3 regions of the Lelliottia sp. JS-SCA-14 genome follow, and region 1 is predicted to be linked to each of the others. Evidence: predicted binding sites of a transcription regulator. Region 1 holds the regulator's gene; each other region holds the start of a gene.
What was found. The regulator Fur, encoded in region 1, represses iron uptake genes when iron is present. The targets are predictions, from matches to a motif close to ATAATAATGAGAACNACTATCAA.

Region 2: a site for Fur is predicted at 2,364-2,386, ahead of feoA (ferrous iron transporter A). Genes of this name have one in related genera too.
Region 3: a site for Fur is predicted at 1,947-1,969, ahead of sufA (Fe-S cluster assembly scaffold SufA). Genes of this name have one in related genera too.

What each region holds. Positions count from the first base shown of each region.
Region 1 is NZ_CP141606.1:1,473,589-1,477,936, reverse strand. It holds gene ybfF (esterase) at 1-773, shown strand, start outside; gene ybfE (LexA regulated protein) at 903-1,190, shown strand; gene fldA (flavodoxin FldA) at 1,348-1,878, shown strand; gene fur (ferric iron uptake transcriptional regulator) at 2,172-2,618, shown strand; gene chiQ (ChiQ/YbfN family lipoprotein) at 2,724-3,053, opposite strand; gene chiP (chitoporin ChiP) at 3,100-4,348, opposite strand, start outside.
Region 2 is NZ_CP141606.1:4,481,229-4,485,576, reverse strand. It holds gene feoB (Fe(2+) transporter permease subunit FeoB) at 1-2,065, opposite strand, end outside; gene feoA (ferrous iron transporter A) at 2,096-2,323, opposite strand; gene U9O48_RS21015 (Tex family protein) at 2,662-4,348, opposite strand, start outside.
Region 3 is NZ_CP141606.1:2,089,131-2,093,478, reverse strand. It holds gene sufC (Fe-S cluster assembly ATPase SufC) at 1-32, opposite strand, end outside; gene sufB (Fe-S cluster assembly protein SufB) at 42-1,529, opposite strand; gene sufA (Fe-S cluster assembly scaffold SufA) at 1,538-1,906, opposite strand; gene U9O48_RS09875 (NlpC/P60 family protein) at 2,427-2,795, shown strand; gene U9O48_RS09870 (YbjP/YqhG family protein) at 2,796-3,296, shown strand; gene U9O48_RS09865 (DUF883 family protein) at 3,386-3,658, shown strand; gene U9O48_RS09860 (MerR family transcriptional regulator) at 3,714-4,348, opposite strand, start outside.

The DNA.
Region 1 (4,348 bases):
TGAAATTGAATAGCCGAGCGCAATCTGCACAATCGCCGAACAATAATTCTCCCATCGTACTGGTTCATGGCCTGTTTGGCAGCCTCGATAACCTGGGCGTGCTGGCCCGCGATCTGGTGGCCGACCACGATATCCTGCAGGTGGATATGCGCAACCACGGCCTTTCCGAGCGCAGCCCGGAGATGACCTACGCCGCGATGGCGCAGGATCTGCTGGATACCCTCGATGCCAACCAGATTGAAAAAGCGACGCTGATTGGCCATTCGATGGGCGGCAAAGCGGTCATGGCTCTGACGGCGCTGGCTCCTGAGCGTATCGACCATTTGGTGGTGATCGACGTCGCCCCGGTGGATTACGACGTGCGCCGTCATGATGAAATCTTTGCGGCGATCAACGCCGTGACCGAGGCGGGCGTTTCCACGCGCCAGCAGGCAGCGGCGGTGATGCGCGAACATCTGGATGAAGAAGGCGTGGTGCAGTTTCTGCTGAAATCCTTCGTCGATGGCGCATGGCGTTTTAACGTGCCGGTGCTGTGGGATCAATATTCCCATATTGTCGGCTGGGACAACGTTCCGGCCTGGCCGCACCCTACCCTGTTTATCCGTGGCGGGAATTCCCCGTACGTCACCGACGCCTGTCGCGATGAGCTGCTGGCGCAATTCCCCCAGGCGCGTGCACATGTGGTAGCCGGAGCCGGACACTGGGTTCACGCCGAAAAACCGGAAGCCGTGCTGCGGGCGATTCGTCGTTATCTCTCTGATAATGTGATTTGATTAAAAAGCCAGCGACCGGTTGCCTGCGGGTCACCAGTCGTTGGCGTGCAGGTTGACGTCATGTATGATGTCGCGCTCATCGCCCCGGCAATAGCAGGGCTGCTTGTTTTCCCCCGAAGTCTCTGAATCATGGCCAAAGAACAAACGGACCGCACGACATTAGATCTGTTCGCGACTGAACGTCGACCGGGACGACCAAAAACCAATCCGCTTTCGCGTGATGAACAGTTGCGCATCAATAAGCGCAATCAGCTAAAACGCGACAAGAGTCGTGGGCTTAAACGCGTCGAGCTAAAACTCAACGCGGAAGCGGCTGACGCCTTAAGTGAACTGGCCGACGCCCGCGAAATCAGCCGCAGCGAGCTGATTGAAGAGATGCTGATGGCGCAACTTCAGGCGTGGCGCAGCACCAGGTGATCGTCTGAAAATCCACTCATTTGTCCCTTTCATGTAGCACAGAGTGCAGTCCCGCGTGATAGCTGTTTCCGCAGACTTCCCTGTTCTGCTATGATTGCCCTTATCCGTGGACAAATTGCGCCACCATACCATTAAGTTTCAAGAGGTTATTTTACTCATGGCAATCATCGGCATTTTTTTCGGCAGCGATACCGGTAATACCGAAAACATCGCAAAAAACATTCAAAAACAGCTTGGTAAAGACGTTGCCGACGTGCATGACATTGCTAAGAGCAGCAAAGAAGATCTCGAAGGCTACGATATTCTGCTGCTCGGCATCCCAACCTGGTACTACGGCGAAGCGCAGTGTGACTGGGATGATTTCTTCCCGACGCTGGAAGAAGTCGATTTCAACGGCAAGCTCGTGGCCCTCTTCGGCTGCGGCGACCAGGAAGATTACGCAGAGTACTTCTGTGATGCGCTGGGCACCATCCGCGACATCATTGAGCCACGCGGCGCCGCGATCGTCGGCCACTGGCCAACGGCGGGCTATCATTTCGAAGCTTCTAAAGGCCTGGCGGATGACGACCACTTTGTTGGCCTCGCTATCGACGAAGACCGTCAGCCAGAGCTGACCGCAGAGCGCGTCGACAAGTGGGTGAAACAGATCCGCGAAGAACTGCACCTCGACGACATTCTGAACGCCTGATCAAATCTGTGAGGTGTAGCGTTTTACGCTATGCCTCATTGATAGATAATTCCAATCAAAATAATTGCTACAAATTTTTAACTTTTGCGTTCATACCTGTACAATGTCCCAGGGTTAAAGTGGATGCCATCGAACAAGTTTGTTGGTGATACCACGTTTTTATAAGCATACTTTGCTTGAGACTTGCGGTTTTCATTTAGACATGGCAGTTCTATAATGAGACGCATTATCCCAACTGCATTTTCTGTCACTTCTTAAGGAAGTGAATCGTTTAGCAACAGGACAGATTCCGCATGACTGACAACAATACCGCATTAAAGAAGGCTGGCCTGAAAGTGACGCTTCCTCGTTTAAAAATCCTGGAAGTTCTGCAAGGGCCGGACAACCATCACGTCAGTGCGGAAGACTTATACAAGCGTCTGATCGACATGGGCGAAGAGATTGGGCTGGCGACCGTATACCGCGTTCTGAACCAGTTCGATGACGCCGGCATTGTCACCCGTCATAATTTTGAAGGCGGTAAATCCGTTTTTGAACTGACGCAGCAGCATCACCACGATCACCTGATTTGCCTCGACTGCGGCAAGGTGATTGAGTTTAGCGATGACTCTATCGAAGCACGTCAGCGTGAGATTGCCACCCGACATGGCATCCGTCTGACCAACCATAGCCTGTATCTGTATGGTCACTGTGCTGAAGGCGATTGCCGCGAAAACGAGCACGCTCACGATACCAAATAATTCTGCTTCATACTCTGAGCCAACCTGACGGTTGGCTTTTTTTTTGCCTGCAATAAATGCAAAACGCCCGGCGAGCTCTCGCTGCCGGGCGTTGATGAACGCAGATTACTGCGCGTTGTTCTTGCGAATTTCCTGCCAGAGCTGGCCGCAATCGGCTTTCACTGCTTCACCATTACCCGTTTTACGCGCCTGGATACAGGCCTGATAGTCCATCACGCGAACATTCTCTTGCGTCGCAAACTGCTCATGTGCCTTTTCTTTCTTCAGTACCGTCAGCACGCTCTGGCAGGCCTGGATTTTCTCCGGCGAGCCTTCCGCGGTGTTGATACAGGTGCTGTAAGCCTCTTTGAGACGAGAATCTTCTTTCGGTGCCTGAGGCTGCGCACAGGCAACCAGACCCGATGCCAGTACCGCCACCACTACAATTTTCTTCAACATGTTGGTCTCCATTCCGGCGGGTGTGACCCCGCCAGGCAGTTCATCAGAAGATGGTGAATGGTGCGATAACCATGAATTTCACGTCACGTTCATCCTGGAAGATGTTGCCGTAACCGCCTGCGTAGCTTGGGATATCAGAGTGGTTGTCATACTGCGTGAAGTGCAGTTTGAACATGGTGCCTTTCGCGCGACCGTCCTGCAGGGTATACATCGCATCCAGGCTGTAAGCGGACTCTTTCAGGCGATAGTTTGGATCGTAGTAAGCGTCTGGCGTAGCCATGTCGCCCGGCTTCGCGTCCCATGCGTAGGCGTAAGATGCGCCCACTGCCCAGCCCGGCAGATTCCAGTTTTTCAGGTCATACATCGCGCCGAAGAAGAGCGCTTTTTCGCCGTCGGCGTTGAAGTCTGAACGGTTATCCCACCAGATATCCAGACGACCGTTGGAAGAGGCGTAGGTTGGCGTCATACGCTGCAGGAAGTAGCCCTGCTGCCCTTCGGCTTTGACATAAGTTCCTTCGAGTCGTAAATCCACCTGACCGATTTTGTAGCCAAAGGTCAGCGCCTGTAGCCATGCGGTACCGTCATACAGATCGTTCACACTGCCATCGCTGACTTTGTCACGCGTACCGTAGAACTGATAGCTGGTGGTCAGCGGGCCGCCAACGATATCGAATTTGTAGCTGGCTTTGGCGAAATACTGATCGACGTAACCTTCCGCCTGGCCGAACGCCGCTTCCAGCACGAGGTCGTTTTTGAAGTCATATTTCGCGCCGAGAGAGTGTAGATACTCCACGCGGGTCTTTTTATCGTTCTGGTAGAACTTGTCCATCTCGATGTGCCACGGCGCTTTGTACTCGTTGGTCCACATGTAGGAGAAGCTCAACGCACCCGCATCGCCGTAGTCAAAGTTCGCCCCGGCTTCCGCGCCCTGGTAAGTACCTGGCATGAAGCTCCAGTGTGGGGCTAACAGGGTCTGACCGGTTGGCTGAATGTAACCACCGCGCGCCCATACTGGACCGTATTTGAATTTTGCCGCCGCTTTATACAGGCTGATACCGCTCTTATCGCCAGACCAGTCTTCTTTGTACGCTTTGTTGCTTGAGGAGAACGCGATTTCGTTCGGGTGTGCGCTATCGCCGTTTTCCGCCATTTCGATGGCCGTGAAAGCAGCAATATCCAGACCGAACATATCAGCCGCATAACCGGACTGGAAATCCAGGTTGGCGTTCCAGGTGGAGTGAGAAAGGTTAACTTTGTATTTGTCGCCGTCGGTGACATCTTTACGGTCACGT
Region 2 (4,348 bases), 1.9 Mb from region 1:
TGGACTCGCGGGCAATCGCCCCCATCACGGAAATGCACGGAATGTAGAGCAGGACGAAGATCAGGTAGCTATAGGCTGCAGACGCGCTGCCAAATTTCTGGCTCATCACGCCCATCGCACCGGTCGCCATTTCCCCATCGCCTTTGCTGGCTTCAATGGGGTTGGCCAGTACGCTCAGGCTGATGGTGTCTTTCAGGCTCTGCCAGGTGTCATCCACCGCGCTCAGCAGTTCGTCACCGAGGTGGAATTCCGCCGGATTAAACTCCTCTTCCTGAATATTTTCCGCCGTATAGAGCGTATTCAGCGTACCGACCACCACCTCTTTCGCCATCGCGCCGGTGAACAGTCCGACGGTCGCCTGCCAGTTATCTTCGTGAACGCCAATCGGCTTGAACAGCGGGGTGATGACGCGGCTGACGGAGGCCAGCGCCGAGTCGTTGATGTTATCCGCCGCCTGGCCGCTGAGGGTAAAGCTGTTCAGAGCGCTCAGGAAAATGCTGACAATCACAATCACCTTACCGGCGCGCAGAACGAAGCCTTTCAGGCGCTGCCAGGTCTGGATCAGCAGGCTTTTGATGTGCGGAACGTGGTAGACCGGCAGCTCCATCACAAACGGCGACGCTTCGCCGCGCATGATGGTGTGTTTGAGCATCAGGCCGGTCAAAATCGCCATCACGATACCCAGCAGGTACAGGGAGAAGACCGCCAGCGCGCCCTCCTGGCCGAAGAACGCCGCTGCGAAGACCGCGAAGATCGCCAGACGCGCGCCGCAGGACATAAACGGCGCCATCATGATGGTCATCAGACGTTCGCGCGGCGCATCGAGTGTTCGCGCGCCCATAACCGATGGGACGTTACAGCCAAAGCCGACAATCAGTGGCACGAAGGATTTACCCGGCAGACCGAGGGCCTGCATCAGGCGGTCCATCACGAAGGCCGCGCGGGCCATATAGCCGGAATCCTCAAGGAAGGAGAGGAACAGATACATCATGCCGATCTGCGGTACCAGCGGCAGGACGGTGTTGATACCGCCACCCAGCCCCTGGGCGAGGAAAATCGTCAGCCATTCCGGGAAGTGCAGGGTGTAGCCCAGCCATTGCAGACCGTGAATGAAGATCGCCACCGAGCCGACATCAAACAGCGGCTGCAGCGCGCCACCGATGTTGATGGCGAGGAGGAACATCAGGTACATCACCAACAGGAAGATCGGCAAGCCGAGGAAACGGTTGAGAATAATTTTATCAACGGCGGCGGTGAAACGGCTCGGCTCAGCGGTCAGGGTGTTACTGACCACTTCACAGATGGCGGCGATACTTTGATAACGCGCGTCGGCGATGTGCAGCGCCGGATCGTCCAGCTCTTCGCTCAGGCGCGCCAGCGACATATCCAGCTTCTGCGCCGCATCGCCCGCGTAGCTGCGGCTGTAGATATCGCCTTCCAGCATTTGCAGCCCGAGCCAGTTGCGCTGTTTCTGTGGCATGGCGTGGGCCATCTCCTGCGCCAGAATTCCGGCCTCGCGCACCAACGGCTGCGGATAATGCACCAGTTCGAGATCCGTATTGCCCGTATGGCGATCGACGGCCAGTTTCAGCGCATCAATGCCCCGCGCGCGGGTGGAGACCAGCGGGATCACCGGGCAGCCAAGGCGTGCGGAAAGCGCATCGATGTCGATGCGGATTTTTTGCTTCTCGGCGATATCGAGCATGTTCAGCGCCACAATGCACGGAATGCCCAGCTCCAGCAGTTGCAGCGTCAGGTACAGGTTACGCTCGAGATTGGAAGCGTCGACGACGTTAATCAGTAAATCCGCGTCGCCGCTCAGAATATAGTGACAGGCAATCTGTTCATCGAGAGAGGTCTGCGACGAAATCGTTGTGAGCGAATAAGTGCCGGGAAGATCTACAAGGGTGACCTGATGGTCGGTCGTGGAGAATTGACCTTCTTTGCGTTCAACGGTCACACCGGCCCAGTTACCGACGCGCTGACGTGCGCCCGTTAACTGATTAAATAAGGTTGTCTTGCCTGAATTAGGATTACCAATTAAGCCAATGGTTAATTTTTTCATTGTTTTAGACTCGGTCTAACAGCTGGCGGTTTATCGGACTAAAGCTTCGACTTCTAATAACGCGAGGTCTTTCTTACGCAATACCAGATTGACGCGACGGGTTTCGATATGGATGGGATCGCCCAGCGGCGCGATGCGCACAACCTGAAACGAGGAGCCTGGCAGCATGCCTAGTGACAGCAGCTTCTGACGATACGCCGGGCTAATTTCGCGGGCAAAACCGGTAATTTTCCAGGCACTGTCTGGTGTGAATTGCATAGAGACCACTTTGACCGAAGGTTAAATAATCGACAGATTCATGATAATGAGAATGGTTTCTATCAGCAATATTTAAAATGTGACGGGATGTTCATATGGACATTAATTCGAGGACTGTTTGACCTTGCTCAATATTTATTGAGATGGTGAATGAGGTTTGAAAAATTAATTTGTTAACTAAGTGATAAACGATGGTTTAAATATGGATATGAAATCGGTTCCCTGATTCATATTAAATGAGTGAGTACGTTCTTATTTATTTTGAAGGGTGCGGTCTGGCTGCCGGGCGGCACTGCGTTTGCCCGGCCTATGAATTGGCCGGGCAAACGCGCGGGACATTAGCGTTTCTTGCCCATTGCGGCGGCCAGCGCATCCATCATCGCGCTGTTACCGGCAGGCTGGGCCTGAGGGCGGGGTTTCGCGGCTTTGGCTGCCGGACGGGACTGATCGCGTGCACCACCGCTGTTACTGCGGCGAGCATTGGTTTCGCCCGGCTGTTCGTCAAGGCGCATGGTCAGGGCGATGCGCTTACGCTGCATATCCACTTCCAGCACTTTCACCTTCACGATATCGCCCGCTTTGACCACCGTGTGCGGGTCTTCCACGAATTTATCGGCCAGCGACGAGATATGCACCAGACCATCCTGATGCACGCCGATGTCGACAAAGGCACCAAAGTTAGTGACGTTAGTGACCGCGCCTTCCAGCACCATGCCCGGCTGCAGATCCTTCATCGTCTCCACGCCTTCGGCGAATTTCGCGGTTTTAAACTCAGGGCGCGGGTCGCGGCCTGGTTTTTCCAGCTCTTTGATGATGTCGGTGACGGTCGGTACGCCGAATTTATCGTCGGTGAAGTCAACGGCGCGCAGGTCGCGTAGGTTGGTGCTGTTGCCCATCAGATCTTTCAGCGCCTGCTGCGTGGCGGCCAGAATGCGCTCCACCACCGGATAAGCTTCCGGGTGGACGGTTGAGGCGTCCAGCGGGTTATCGCCGTGGTTGATACGCAGGAAGCCTGCGCACTGTTCGAAGGCTTTCGGCCCCAGACGGCTTACTTTCAGCAGCTGCTGGCGGTTCTGGAACTGACCGTTCTCATCACGCCAGGCGACGATGTTCTGCGCCATCATGCGGGTTAAGCCCGCCACGCGGGTTAAAAGCGCAACGGAAGCGGTATTCAGGTCCACGCCGACGGCGTTTACGCAGTCTTCCACCACCGCATCCAGACGGCGCGCCAGCTGAGTCTGGCTGACGTCGTGCTGGTACTGGCCCACACCGATGGATTTCGGATCGATTTTCACCAGCTCTGCCAGCGGATCCTGCAGACGACGGGCGATAGAGACCGCACCGCGCAGGGAAACGTCGAGATCCGGGAACTCCAGCGCCGCCAGTTCGGACGCGGAATAGACCGACGCACCGGCTTCGCTGACGATCACTTTCTGAGCGGTGACTTTCGGGAACTGCTCTTGTACGTCGAGGAAGAAGCGTTCGGTTTCGCGCGATGCGGTACCGTTACCGATCGCCACCAGCTCGACGTTGTATTTTTCACACAACGCGGCGACCACCACCGCGGCTTTCGCGGCCTGGCCGGTGTGTGGATAGATGGTGTCGGTAGCGACCAGTTTGCCGGTGCCGTCGACCACGGCCACTTTCACGCCGGTACGCAGGCCCGGATCGAGACCCATGGTGGCGCGCAGTCCCGCCGGGGCGGCCATCAGCAGATCGTGCAGGTTACGGGCGAAAACGTTGATCGCTTCGTCTTCCGCGCGTTCGCGCACGGTGCCCATCAGTTCAGTTTCGAGGTGCATCAGCACCTTGATGCGCCAGGTCCAGCTCACCACGCCTTTGCGCCAGCTGTCTGCCGGGGCGTTGTTCAGGCGCAGACCGAGATGGTCGGTAATAATCTGCTCGCAGTAACTCTCTTTCGGCGGCTCGTCGAACTGCGGGTCGGCATTGAGGGAGAGCTGCAGCACGCCTTCGTTGCGGCCGCGGAACATCGCCAGCGCGCGGTGCGACGGGGCGGTGGAGATC
Region 3 (4,348 bases), 620 kb from region 1:
ACACTGACCTGTAAATCTTTAATGCTTAACATGTTTATTCCTTAACCGACACTGTGTTCAAGGCTGATGGCCAACAGTTTTTGTGCTTCTACGGCAAATTCCAGCGGCAACTCAGAGAACACGTCCTTACAGAAGCCGTTCACAATCATCGAAATCGCATCTTCTTCGCTGATACCGCGCTGCAGGCAGTAGAACAGCTGATCTTCCCCGATGCGCGAGGTGGTCGCCTCGTGCTCCAGCTGGGCGCTGTTATTGCGGCATTCGACATACGGGAAGGTGTGCGCCCCGCAGTCGGTACCGATCAGCATCGAATCACACTGGGTGAAGTTACGCGCGTTGGTCGCCGTCGGCATGATTTTCACCAGCCCGCGATAGCTGTTCTGGCTGTGTCCGGCGGAGATGCCTTTCGAGATGATGGTCGATTTGGTGTTTTTGCCGATGTGGATCATCTTGGTGCCGGTATCGGCCTGCTGATACCCGCTGGTCAGCGCCACGGAGTAGAACTCGCCGATCGAGTTGTCGCCGCGCAGAATGCAGCTCGGGTATTTCCAGGTGATCGCGGATCCGGTCTCGGACTGGGTCCAGGACATTTTGCTGTTTTCGCCTTCGCACAGGGCGCGCTTGGTGACGAAGTTCAGGATACCGCCGGTGTTGCCATCGCCAGGGAACCAGTTCTGCACCGTGGAGTATTTCACTTCCGCGTCTTTGTGGATGATCACTTCCACCACCGCGGCGTGCAGCTGGTAGCTGTCGCGCACCGGTGCGGAACAGCCCTCAATGTAGCTTACGTAGCTGCCTTCGTCGGCGACCAGAATGGTGCGCTCGAACTGGCCGGTTTTTTCGGCATTGATGCGGAAATAGGTCGAGAGTTCCATCGGGCAACGCACGCCTTTCGGCACGTAGATAAAGGTCCCGTCGGAGGCGACCGCCGCGTTCAGCGCCGCAAAGAAGTTGTCGTTACTCGGGACCACGGTACCGATGTATTTCTTCACCAGCTCCGGGTGATCGTGAATGGCTTCGCCAAAGGAGCAGAAGATAATCCCCTGTTCGGCCAGCTTGCCACGGTAGGTGGTGGCGACCGATACGGAGTCAAAGATGGCGTCGACCGCGACTTCTCGCCCTTCGCGCACCGGCACGCCGAGCTGCTCGAAGGCCTCTTCGACCTCTTTGCTCAGGAAGGTGTTGCCCCCGGTTTGCTGCACCGCGCCAGGCTGTGAGGCGCAGGTATCGTCACAGCTGCCGCAGGATGGCGCGGAGTAGTAGCTGTAATCCTGATAGTTGAGTTTGTCGTAGTGCGCCTTCAGCCAGTGGGGCTCTTCCATCTCCAGCCACGCGCGAAACGCGCTCAGGCGAAACTCGAGCATCCACTCCGGCTCGTTACGTTTGGCCGAAATCGCGCGCACCACCTCTTCGTTGATGCCTTTCGCTAATTCGTCCGTTTGCAGCTGGGTGAAGAAGCCCTCTTTATAGTTGAGGTGCCCGCCACTCCAGGTATTCACATCGTCAGTTGCTTCAGTATTACGAGACATAGTACCGCCTATACCCCAAAGCTTTCGCCGCAGCCGCATTCATTCTGCGCTTTCGGGTTATTGAATTTGAATAACTGGTTTAAGCCTTCGCGCACGTAGTCGACTTCAGTGCCATCGATAAACGGCATCGCCTGCAGGGCGACAAACAGCTTCGCCCCGTCGGTTTCGAATACCAGATCATCTTTTTCGGGCACGCTGACCGTATCCAGCACGTAGCCAAATCCGGCGCAGCCAGTCTGTTTAACGCCTAAACGCAAGCCCACAATTTCCGGCTTTTTCGCCACCAGCTCGTGAATATGCGCCGCCGCCGTGGGCGTCAGCGTCAAACCACGCCAGGCAAAATCAGCGGGATTAAAGGTTTCTGAATGCAATTCCATAGGTCCACCTCATCTATTAAGCCACCAGGGGCATTACACCATGTTAGTGATAACGATTATCACTTCAACCCCCTGACAGCAGGGGCTTTCGGCTAAACCGCCCTTTTTGGCTACTTTTATTAAGCATAGACCCTGCCACGCAGGTTACTTAGCTATGTCGAAATTGTTTAATCTATTGATGTATAACGCATTTGAGGGGGTTAAAGCGTGAGAATGGTGCAAGGGGAAAATATGTATCGGGAATACCTATTTATTTAATTGGATTTTTAAAAGTTGTTAAATCATACGATTAAGGGAAAAGCAGAAGCTGAGAATGTCCGCATGGCAGTTATTGTAGCTTTTTTAATGCCCTCTAAAATCTCTAGATGAAACGTTTTCCTTTCCGTTTTAAATTCGTTACATAATCTATCTCTATAATTTTACTCATGTTATTTATTTTACCTATAGCACCTAATGCCACGAAAAGCGCCACGTGCGGTGATTTATTACGAAAATCATCATCGTTCAACAGGAGTTTTTTATGGGATGGAACGCAACCGCAGCGGCAAGCTACGCCCGTTGGCATGCAGGAACGACTTCTCAGCATCGGTGTGCAGAATTCACACGCCAGGCTATCAAAGCAGGCGGCATCGATATAGGGCACACTAAGGACGCCAGAGATTATGGGCGCTTACTCGAAGGATCGGGCTTTAGAGCTATCGGTACGGGAGAAAATCCACGCGCTGGGGATGTTGTCGTTATTCAGCCGTATGCTCGTGGGAATCACAGCGGCCACATGGCTATTTTTGATGGCACGACCTGGTACTCTGATTTTGTTCAGCGCGATATGTGGAGTGGCCCTGGTTATCGCACCGCCCGCCCGGCATACGTCATTTACAGGAAAAATTAGATGCGCGCCCTTATATTGCTCGCCCTTTTCTTAACCGGCTGTGCATCGCATATCCCGGCACCGGAAGCCACCGTTAAAGATTTCTATGTTTTTTACCTTAACGCCTTCGTTTCTGACAGCCACGCAGATTCCCTCGACTCACCACAAATGAAGCAATATGTGGCAAAAGATACCCTCGCGAGGCTGAAAACAATTCAAAGTCTTGAAGAGCAGGAAATTGTTGAGGCTGATTACTTCACTTACAGCCAGGACTATGCCGAAGAATGGATTCCCGCACTTGAGGTTGGAAAGGCTCGGGATGGCGCAGGCGGAAAAGTGATTGATGTCTGGCTGGGCATGCAGGATGGCAAAAAGTATCAGCTGCGTGACTACCTGCGCCTGGAGGATCAAACCTGGAAAATTTACCGCGTCGTTAGTGTCTCAGACGGATTTGAGCAAAATATCTTTGATGACAAAGCAATTGCTGCCGCCCGGACGTACGCACAGAGTATTCAAAAATGACATAGGCCGTTTTTCCAGGAAAACACCGAATCCTGAGCGGGTGTGCAATGAGGGACTAAACTTTAGTCTGACACCTAAAGGAGATAACTATGTCATCACATGATTTTGAAAATGAAGCCGATCGCCTGGCGAAGAAAGCCCTGAACAAAGCCGATGAATTTGCGGGCGAGGCTCAGTCACAGTTTGGCGATGCGGTGGATTCACCGAAGCATCAGTTGAAAGGTGCCGCTCGCAAATACGCAGCACAGGCATCAGACGTCGCGTCAGAGGTCTCAGACAGAGTCCGTGATAATCCATTGACCGGATTGATGGCGGCGGGTGCGATTGGTCTTATCATTGGTTTACTGGTAGGCCGGAAATAAGCAGCAGAACGAATACGACAGGCCCGCAAGGGCCTTTATGCTATCGACAGGACGGTTAGCCTGCGATGAAAGAGACGGAAAAACCTTGCTCTCGCCAGTGGTCTAGCTGTTCCTGTTGACGTCTTGACGGCGCATGGCCGGTCCAGACAAAGAGTTTTTGACCGGGGAACAGTTCCGGTTTCGGCGAGTCAATCGGCTCAGCCAGCACATCAACATGCCATCCCTGCTGTGACAAACGCCCTGCTTCAAGCCATAAACGCGTACGATCATCCGTATCCCAGCCAATCAACAACGCCTCTTTGCCCGGTTTTTTACGCGCTTCGACCAGTAGCGTGGCAATAAAATCGATCAGCACGCCGTCCAGCAGGCTGGACATGTGTCGGGCGGTATTGTGATCGAGGCTTAAACGTTGACGAACGGGGATGAAAATGTGGTCAATGAGGGCTTCAACGGCGTGGTCACGACGGAATTCCGCAATTTTAAGTCGCAGTTTTGCCGGACTGGCAAAACGCAGCACCGTCATCATCTCTTCCTGGAAAGAGACCCAGTTGCTGTCGACCAGAGGATTACCGACTTCAAGCAACGCCTTTACCTTGCCAACCGAAATGCCGGTTTTCATCAGGCGTTTGATCTCTTCGATGCGCTGGATATCCTCTTCGTCAAACTGACGGTGGCCCCCTTCACTGCGCT